Regions from separate parts of the Variovorax sp. GW823-FHT04B03 genome, predicted to be linked through region 2. Evidence: predicted binding sites of a transcription regulator. Region 2 holds the regulator's gene; each other region holds the start of a gene.
The links. Region 2 encodes sigma-54, which starts transcription at its own class of promoters, with help from an activator protein. Its sites were predicted from a motif close to TGGCANGNAANCTGCTTT; they were not measured.
Positions count from the first base shown of each region.

Region 1: glnA (type I glutamate--ammonia ligase) is a predicted target of sigma-54. The motif match lies at 1,762-1,779, and genes of this name have one in related genera.
Region 3: nirB (nitrite reductase large subunit NirB) is a predicted target of sigma-54. The motif match lies at 1,877-1,894, and genes of this name have one in related genera.

Region 1 covers NZ_JBXAIT010000007.1:318,133-321,406, forward strand. Annotated here, with positions in the region: gene AC1RAD_RS28335 (hypothetical protein) at 1-153, opposite strand, end outside; gene glnA (type I glutamate--ammonia ligase) at 300-1,715, opposite strand; gene AC1RAD_RS28345 (competence/damage-inducible protein A) at 1,863-2,663, opposite strand; gene AC1RAD_RS28350 (EI24 domain-containing protein) at 2,660-3,274, opposite strand, start outside.
Region 2 covers NZ_JBXAIT010000001.1:391,906-395,179, forward strand. Annotated here, with positions in the region: gene lptB (LPS export ABC transporter ATP-binding protein) at 1-363, shown strand, start outside; gene rpoN (RNA polymerase factor sigma-54) at 518-2,107, shown strand; gene AC1RAD_RS01755 (phospholipase D family protein) at 2,118-3,274, shown strand, end outside.
Region 3 covers NZ_JBXAIT010000006.1:22,653-25,926, forward strand. Annotated here, with positions in the region: gene nirB (nitrite reductase large subunit NirB) at 1-1,667, opposite strand, end outside; gene AC1RAD_RS24105 (YbaK/EbsC family protein) at 2,117-2,605, shown strand; gene AC1RAD_RS24110 (DUF1289 domain-containing protein) at 2,602-2,871, shown strand; gene AC1RAD_RS24115 (2-hydroxychromene-2-carboxylate isomerase) at 2,868-3,274, shown strand, end outside.

The DNA of each region.
Region 1 (3,274 bases), on a different contig from region 2:
GCCGCCTTCCATGATCTTGCAGCCCTTTTGCTGGGCCACGGTCGCGTTGTTGGTGTACTCGTTGCCGCAGCGCCAGACGCGCTCTTGCGCGAGCGCCGCCGTGGCGGTGGCGAACGAGGCGGCGGCCAGGAAAATCAGGGAGGCAGTCTTCATTTGGATCCGGAGAGGGCGCGACAAACGCGCATTTTGATGCAATTCGGGCCCGCTCACGACAGGGTGTTCCGCACCAAGGAAAAAGGACGGCCGGGGCCGTCCTTTTGTCTTACTTGCCCGCCGGGGCGGGCTCGTTGTGGCGCTTTTTACAGCGAGTAGTACATGTCGAACTCGACGGGGTGCGTCGCCATGCGGAAGCGCGTGACTTCCTGCATCTTGAGGTCGATGTACGCGTCGATGTACGAGTCGGTGAACACGCCGCCCTTGGTCAGGAACGCACGGTCCTTGTCCAGGTGCTCCAGAGCCTGGTCCAGGCTGTGGCAGACGGTCGGGATCAGCGCGTCTTCTTCCGGCGGCAGGTGGTACAGGTCCTTGCTGGCGGCTTCGCCCGGATGGATCTTGTTTTCCACGCCGTCCAGGCCGGCCATCAGCAGCGCGGCAAAGCCCAGGTACGGGTTCATCAGCGGATCGGGGAAGCGCGCTTCGACGCGGCGGCCCTTCGGGTTGGCCACGAACGGGATGCGGATCGAGGCCGAACGGTTCTTGGCCGAGTAGGCCAGCTTCACCGGGGCTTCGAAGCCGGGCACCAGGCGCTTGTAGCTGTTGGTGCCGGGGTTCGTGATGGCGTTCAGGGCACGGGCGTGCTTGATGATGCCGCCGATGTAGTGCAGCGCGAAGTCCGACAGACCTGCGTAGCCGTCGCCGGCGAACAGGTTCTTGCCGTCCTTCCAGACCGACTGGTGCACGTGCATGCCCGAGCCGTTGTCGCCGACGATGGGCTTGGGCATGAAGGTGGCGGTCTTGCCGTAGGCGTGGGCCACGTTGTGGATCACGTACTTCTGCAGCTGGACCCAGTCGGCGCGCTGCACCAGCGTGCTGAAGCGGGTGCCGATTTCGAGCTGGCCGGCGTTGGCCACTTCATGGTGATGCACTTCGACCGGGATGCCCAGCGATTCGAGCACCAGGCTCATTTCCGAGCGCATGTCCTGGAAGCTGTCGACCGGAGGCACCGGGAAGTAGCCGCCCTTGACTGCGGGACGGTGGCCGCTGTTGCCGTGCTCGAACTCCTTGTCGGTGTTCCACGAGGCTTCTTCGGACTCGATCTTCACGAAGCAGCCCGACATGTCGTTCTTCCAGCGCACGCCGTCGAACACGAAGAATTCGGGTTCCGGTCCGAAGTAGGCGGTGTCGCCCAGGCCGGAAGCCTTCATGTACGCCTCGGCGCGCTTGGCGAGCGAGCGCGGGTCGCGCTCGTAGGCCTTGCCGTCGGCCGGGTCGATCACGTCGCAGGTCAGGATCAGCGTCGTTTCTTCGAAGAACGGGTCGATGTTGGCGGTGTTCGGGTCGGGCATGAGCTGCATGTCCGAGGCTTCGATGCCCTTCCAACCGGCGATGGACGAACCGTCGAACGCGTGGCCCGAGGTGAATTTGTCTTCATCGAAGTGCGACACGGGCACGGTCACGTGCTGCTCTTTGCCGCGGGTGTCGGTGAAGCGCAAGTCGACGAACTTGACCTCGTTTTCCTTGACGAGCTTGAGTACATCGGCGACGGTCTTTGCCATCAGTTTCTCCTGAGTTGGATGGTGGTTAGGAATACAGGGACGGGAGGATGCAGTTTCTGTGCCATTGTCACCCCGCCGGATGAGGCCCGGGTGACGGCCCAGGGGCTGCCGGAAAAGGAAAAAATCACCAAATTGGTGCAATGCAAATTAACGCACCAATTCGGGGCCAAGCTTCGCATCGAAAGTGTGCAGGCCTTCGATGAGCTGGCCATAGGCGGCATCGAGCTTCGCGGGGTCGCCCTTGACGCCCAGCTCGATGTGGCGCCCGTACTGCGGGTGATCCACGCTGGGCAGGCTGAACACCTTGATGCCGGCGTGGGCCTGCTCGATGGCCTGCATCAGCGGCGTGAGGGTGGCTTCCATCGCACCGAAAACGATCACGGACTTCTCGGCGATGGCGTTGCGGGTGAACAGATCGGCATAGCGGCTGTCGAGCACCGACTCGATCATCGGCCAGGCCATGACCGGAAAGCCCGGCACGAAATGCACGTGCTCGACGCTGAACCCCGGGATCTTGTTGTACGGGTTGCGGATGATCGACGCGCCCTGCGGAAACACGCCCATGTTCAGGCGGTGGATGTTGTCGGGCCGGTCGGGTTCGTAGGGCACGCCCTGCTCCAGGGCCGTGTCCTGCATGCGCTCGCGGATCAGCGCCTCGGCCTCGGGGTGCAGCGCCAGCGGCACGCGCAGGGCCTGGGCGGCGCACTGGCGGGTGTGGTCGTCGGGCGTGGCGCCGATGCCGCCGGTCGAGAACACGATGTCGCCCGAGGCGAAGGCGCGCATGAGGGCCGCGGTGATCCGCGTGGGCTCGTCGCCCACGTACTCGGCCCAGCCCAGCTGCAGGCCGCGCGCGGCCAGCAGCTCGATGACCTTGGCCATGTGCTTGTCGGCCCGCTTGCCGGAAAGGATCTCGTCGCCGACGACGATGAGACCGAATGCGCGTGTCATGGAGAACTCCATTGAGAAAGAGCGGCCTTGTTGGCCTCGGTGGCTTGCGCCGCCTCGAGCGTCTGCTGTGCGTCGCCGCTGCCGGCCGCGGGCTGCTGCGCCGCGCGTTGGGCGCGCAGCTGGGTCAGGGCGTCGAGGCAGTAGTGCGCGAACCAGAGCGCGGAGAAAGCAAAGACCAGCGTGTAGATCCAGATGGCGATCGGCACCAGCACGAAGAAGGCGGCGGCGAACAGCAGGCCAGAGGCCCACACGATGCTCGGCGCGGCGCCCAGGTAGCCGCACAGCACGCCGATGCACAGCAGCGGCAGCCGGTGGGCGCGCAGCAGCGCGGCGCGTTCCTCGGGGCTGGCGTGCTCGGCCAGCGCGTCGAAGCTCATCACCCGGTAGGTGAGCCAGCCCCAGATCAGCGGCGGCAGGATCAGCACCAGCGGCGGAATGAGCCACAGCGGCATCGACACCACCAGGGCGATCAACGCCAGCACGGTGGCGCCGAGCGAGCGCAGCACGCTGCCGAAGAAGGAGGCGCCCTTCTTCTGTTCGAGCGTGGGAAAGCGCCGTTCGGCCACGAGCTTGGTGAGCGCCGGCGCCATGAAGCCGGCCACGATCAGCAG
Region 2 (3,274 bases):
CTGGCCGACCTGCGCGTGGACCACCTGCGCGATTCGCCCGCGCTCGCGCTGTCGGGCGGCGAGCGTCGCCGCGTTGAAATTGCACGCGCGCTGGCCACCCAGCCGCGCTTCATCCTGCTGGACGAGCCCTTCGCCGGCATCGACCCGATCGCGGTGATCGAGATCCAGCGGATCATCAGTTTCCTGAAAGAGCGCGGCATCGGCGTGCTCATCACCGACCACAACGTGCGTGAAACGCTGGGCATCTGCGATCACGCGTTCATCATCAGCGACGGGCACGTGCTGGCACAAGGCACACCCTCGGAGATCGTCGACAACGCCGAGGTACGCAGGGTGTACCTGGGCGAGCACTTCCGGATGTGACCGTGCGGCGAGGGTCAAGGATCATCGTGGCCGCCGTCCGCGCGGAGCTTCCTCGCGGGGGCCGCCGCGCACGGCCGCCCGAAGCGGCCGGCCCGCCCCCGGTAGGGGGTTGGCGTAGCGCGAAGCGCGCAGCCTGGGGGGGAGCCATTTCCTCATGAAGCAAGGGCTGTCCCTTCGCGTCTCGCAGCATCTGGCGCTGACGCCACAGCTGCAGCAGTCCATTCGCCTGCTCCAGCTCTCCACGCTCGAACTGAGCCAGGAGGTGGAGCAGATGCTGGACGAGAACCCGTTCCTCGAACGCACCGCGGAAGAAGCGGCGCGCGAGGAGTTCGGGCTGGACACGGCCGACGCGCCGGTGCCGCGCGACGACGCGGGCGAGGGTGAGGCCGAGTTCACGCCGTCCGCCGCCAGCACTTCCTCCACGTCCAGCGACACCAGCACCTCGACCCCCGACACCGACGGCCCCGCCGCCGAGATCGCCGAGCGCGAGCCCGACTGGGAAGGCGACGGCACCGTCGACATGGCGCCCGACGACAGCGAGTGGGGCAGCGACGCGCCCGCGCGCCAGAACAACCTGGGCGACGACGAACGGGCCGATGCCACCGAACTCGCGCGCAGCCAGGAGTCGCTGCAGTCCTTCCTGCACCGCCAGGCGTTGAGCCTGCGGCTCAATGAAAACGACTGCGCCGCGCTGCGCTTCCTGATCGAATCGCTCAACGACGACGGCTACCTCGAAGACTCGCTGCCCGCGCTGGCCTCGGGCCTGGCGGGCGACGACAACGACCAGTTCGACGACCTCGTGCACCACTTCCAGGTGGCGCTGGGCCTGCTGCAGAGCCTGGAGCCGGTGGGCGTCGGCGCGCGCGACCTCGGCGAATGCCTGAGCATCCAGCTGAAGGCGCTCGCCAGCGAAGACGAGACCGAGGCCGAAGCGCTCATCCGCAAGACCGCCATCGCGATCTGCAAGCAGCCCATGGAGCTGCTCGCGCGGCGCGACTTCAAGCGCCTGGCCACGCTCACGCGCACCAACGAAGACCTGGTGCGCTCGGCGCTGCAGATCATTGCGCGGCTCGAACCCAAGCCGGGCCGCCGTTTCGTCGACGTCGAGCGCAACATCGTCATTCCCGACGTGATCGTCACCAAGACCGGGCGCGGCACCAACGTGAAGTTCCGCGTCATGCTCAACCCCGAGGTCATGCCGCGCCTGCGCGTGCACGACATCTACGCCGGCGCGCTCAAGTCGCACAAGGGCGAAGGCAGCCAGGCGCTGTCGCAGCGGCTGCAGGAGGCGCGCTGGTTCATCAAGAACATCCAGCAGCGCTTCGACACCATCCTGCGCGTGAGCAACGCCATCGTCGAGCGGCAGAAGAGCTACTTCGTGCACGGCGAGCTGGCCATGCGCCCGCTGGTGCTGCGCGAGATCGCCGACGAACTGGGCCTGCACGAGTCGACCATCTCGCGCGTGACCACCGCCAAGTACATGGCCACGCCCTTCGGCACGGTCGAGCTGAAGTACTTCTTCGGCTCGGCGCTGGGCACCGAGACCGGCGGCAACGCGTCGAGCACCGCGGTGCGCGCGCTGATCAAGCAGTTCGTGAGTTCCGAGAGCATCAAGAAGCCGCTGTCCGACAGCCAGATCTCCGAGATGCTGAAAGAGCAGGGCATCGAGTGCGCGCGCCGCACCGTCGCCAAGTACCGCGAAGCGCTGCGCATCGCGCCCGCCAACCTGCGCAAAGCCCTGTAGAAGACCGACGATGACGAGCCGCCTGCTGTCGCGTTGTGGGCATTGGGTGGTCGTCATCGCGGCGGCGCTGCTGTTTGCCGGCTGCGCCACGCTGCCCGACGAGGCACCGCGCCCGCCCACCAAGGCCATCGCCGTCTCGGCCGACACCGCGCTCGGCAAGATCGCGCTGGCCTCGCAGCCCGATCCCGACCTCAGCGGCTTTCGCCTGATGCCCGGCGGCGACTTCGCCTTCGACACGCGGCTGCAGCTGGCGCGCCGCGCGCAGCGCACGCTCGACGTGCAGTACTACCAGATCGAGAACGACGAGACCGGCCGCTACCTGCTGCGCACCCTGCGCGATGCGGCCCAGCGCGGGGTGCGCGTGCGCCTGTTGATGGACGACCTGTACACGTCCGGCGAAGACGAACTGCTGCTCGGCCTTGCCGCCACGCCGAACGTGGAGCTGCGCCTGTTCAACCCGTTCCCGGCCGGGCGCGGCAGCCTGCTCAAGCGCTTCACCGCATCGCTGTTCGACTTCAGCCGCGTCAACCGCCGCATGCACAACAAGCTCTTCATCGCCGACGGCGCGATGGCGGTGGCGGGCGGGCGCAACATCGGCAACCAGTACTTCCGCCGCACCACGGGCCCGAACTTCATCGACCTCGACACCTTCGTCACGGGTGCGCTGATCCCGCGCCTGGGCGTGCTGTTCGACCAGTACTGGAACAGCCCGCACGTGCGCCCGATCGGCGCGGTCGTGCACACCGACCTGCCGCGCGAAGAGCTGCAGCGCCGCTTCGACGCCGCCACCGGCCCCGACACCACGCCCCCACCGCCCAGGCCCGCGCCCAACGACCTGCTCGGCTACAGCCCCGTGGCCGACGACCTCGACGCCGGCAAGCTCGGCCTGATCTGGACCACCGCCGAGGCGTATGCCGATTCACCTGACCGCGTGATCGGCAAGACCGCGTCGTATGGCGGCGTGCCGCTGCTCGACGTGGACAGCGTGCGCTACAACGTGGTCGAGCAGATGCGCCGCGCGCGCAGCGAGGTGACGCTGGTCTCGCCCTACCTGATCCCGGGCGCGTCGGGGCTGGAGGTGATGCGCGAGATCCGCGGGCGCAACGTGAAGATCAGCGTGGTCACCAACTCGCTCGCCGCCACCGACGAACCGCTGGTCCACACCGC
Region 3 (3,274 bases), on a different contig from region 2:
TGGATGTTGCCCAGGAAGTAGTCGTTGCTGTCCTGCAGGCCGGCCAGGTCTTTCTTGAGCACGAACTCGTTCCAGCACGAGGCGAAGATGCTCGCGGCGGTCGGCTTGCAGATGTCGCAGCCCAGGCCCTTTCCATGCTTCGCGAGCAGGTCGGCGAAGCTGCGGATCTCGCCCACGCGGATGAGGTGGTACAGCTCCTGGCGCGAGTAGGGGAAGTGCTCGCACAGGTGGTTGTTCACGGCCATGCCGCGCTTGGCCATTTCCATCTTCATGACCTGCGTGACCAGCGGCACGCAGCCGCCGCAGGTGGCGCCGGCCTGGGTGCAGGCCTTCATCTCGGCGGGCGTGCACACGCCCTGGCCCACGGCTTCGCAGATCTGGCCCTTGGTGACGCTGTTGCACGAGCAGATCTGTGCGGTGTCGGGAAGGGCCTCGACGCCCAGGCCCGGTTTCGCCTTGCCGTCGCTCGACGGCAGGATCAAAAACTCGGGTTCGTCGGGCAGCGCGATGCCGTTGAGCGCCAGCTGCAGCAGCGTGCCGTACTCGCCGGCGTCGCCGACCAGCACCGCGCCCAGCAGCTGCTTGCCGTCTTCGCTGACCACGATCTTCTTGTAGACCTGCTTGCGCTCGTCGATGTACTGGTAGGCGCGCGACTTCGGCGTCTTGCCGTGCGCGTCGCCGATGCTGGCCACGTCGACGCCCATCAGCTTGAGCTTGGTGCTCAGGTCGGCGCCGGTGAAGGCGGCGTCGTCCTGGCCGGCGATGTGGCGCGCGGCCACGCGGGCCATGTCGTAGCCCGGCGCGACGAGGCCGAAGGTCTGTTCGTTCCACGACGCGCATTCGCCGATGGCGTAGACGTTGCGGTCGCTGGTGCGGCAGTGGCTGTCGATCGCCACGCCGCCGCGCGGGCCCACGGCCAGCAGGCTCTGGCGCGCCAGTTCGTCGCGCGGGCGGATGCCGGCGGAGAACACGATCATGTCGGTCTCCAGGTGCGTGCCGTCGGCGAACACCATGCGGTGCCGTGCGCTCGCGCCGTCGACGATCTCCACCGTGTTGCGGCCGGTGTGCACGTGCAGGCCCAGCGCCTCGATGCTGCCGCGCAATGCACGGCCACCGCCTTCGTCGACCTGCACCGCCATCAGGCGCGGTGCGAACTCGACGACGTGCGTTTCCAGGCCCATGTCGCGCAGCGCCTTGGCGCATTCCAGGCCCAGCAGGCCGCCGCCCACCACCACGCCGCTGCGCGATCTGGCGCCGCAGGCCTTCATGGCGTCGAGGTCCTCGATGGTGCGGTAGACAAAGCAGTTCGGCCGGTCGCGGCCCGGCACGGCCGGCACGAAGGGGTTGGAGCCGGTGGCCAGCACCAGCTTGTCGTAGGCGATCACCTCGCCGTCGGCCGTGGTCACGGTGTTGTTGCGCCGCTCGACGGCCACGGCCCGCGCGGCCAGGCGCAGCGTGAAGCCGCTGCGCTCGAAGAAGCCGGGCTCGACCAGCGACAGGTCGTCGGCCGTTTTGCCGGAGAAGTACTCGGACAGGTGCACCCGGTCGTAGGCCGGGCGTGGCTCTTCGCACAGCACGGTGACCTGTGCGTCGGGAATGCCGAGCGTGTGGAGTTGCTCGAGGAACTTGTGGCCGACCATGCCGTGGCCGATGACTGCGATCTTCATTGGGGGTCCTGCACGCAACCGGCCCTGGAAGGCGCCCCCGCAGCCGCTGTCGAACAGACAGCGTCGTTGGGGCCCCCGCGACGGAACGGATGCGAAATGGGTTGGAGCAGACGAACCGGCGGCGGGCGGCCATCGGTGCGCTTGAACCCCGCCGTCGTTAGCGGAGGCATTGCGAACCCGCCGCAGAGGCCGGTGGGTCGCCACCGTGTTCAGCAATAAGCGTGCCGCGCTCAAAAGCCCGTGCGGCGGGCCTCACCGGCCCGTGGCGCACCGAAACCGGACCGGGCGCGACGGGGCACGCACGGGCGTCGTGCGCCGGCGCTCTCCGCATTGGTGCGCCGGGGTGGAGGGGCGGATGCGGGCGGTGGCGTCGGTGCGCGGGGCTTTTCCGTATGCTCGGGGCCTTGCAACGCAGGGCGAACGCCCCCACGAACCCCGAAGAACTTGCCATGTGCGGCTCCGAACTCCATTCCCTCCCTGAAGGTGTCCAGCGCGTCTCCCGCGTGCTGCAGGACGCCGGCCATCCCCATGCACCCCGCATGCTCGACGACGCCTGCCGCACCGCGCAGCAGGCCGCCGACGCGCTCGGCATCTCGGTCGGGCAGATCGCCAAGAGCATCATCTTCCGCCGCAAGAGCGACGAGGCGGCGGTGCTGGTCATCACCTCGGGCGACAAGCGCGTCGACGAGAAGAAGGTCGACGCCATCGTCGGCAAGACCGGCCGCGCCGACGCCGACTTCGTGAAGGCGCGCACCGGCTTCACCATCGGCGGCGTGTCGCCGGTGGGCCATGTGACCAAGCCCGTGGTGCTGATCGACCGCGAGCTGTTCCGCTTCGAGGAGATCTGGGCCGCCGCGGGCCATCCGCACGCGGTGTTCCAGCTGCACCCGAACGATCTCGAGAAGCTCACCGGCGCGCCGGTGGCCGACGTGGTGTGAACTTCGACGAAGCGCATGCGCTCGCCGAGCGCGCCGGGACCGTGCAGCGCATGGACGGCGAGGTGCCTTCGCCGTGCTCGTCGGTGTGCCGCATGGACCGCCTGAGCGGCTTCTGCGAAGGGTGCCTGCGCACCATTCCCGAGATCGCCGGCTGGAGCAAGATGGAAGACGACAGCCGCCGCCAGGTGTGGCGCGCGATCGAACTGCGGGCCCAGGCCGGCATCTGGCGCGTGCCAGAACCCACCACAGGAGACCACGACGCATGAAGCACATCGACTTCTATCTCGATTTCATCTCACCCTACGCGCACCTGGCGTTCGAGCAGCTGCCCGAGGCGCTCGAAGGCCTGAGCGTGAGCGTGGCCTACAAGCCGGTGCTGCTGGGCGCGCTGCTCAAGCACCACGGCCAGCTCGGGCCGGCGGAGATTCCCTCCAAGCGCAGCTGGACCTACCGCCACGTGCTGTGGCTGGGCCAGGCGCACGGCATCCCCATCGAGATGCCGGCCTCGCACCCCTACAACCCGCTGCCGCACCTGCGCCTGGCCGTGGCCACGGGCGACGACGGCAGCATCAGCCGCCTTGCGGCCGAAACCCTCTTTCGCCATGTGTGGCGCGGCGGCGAAGAGGCGGGCGATGCCACGCGGCTGGCCGCGCTCACGGCGCAGCTGCA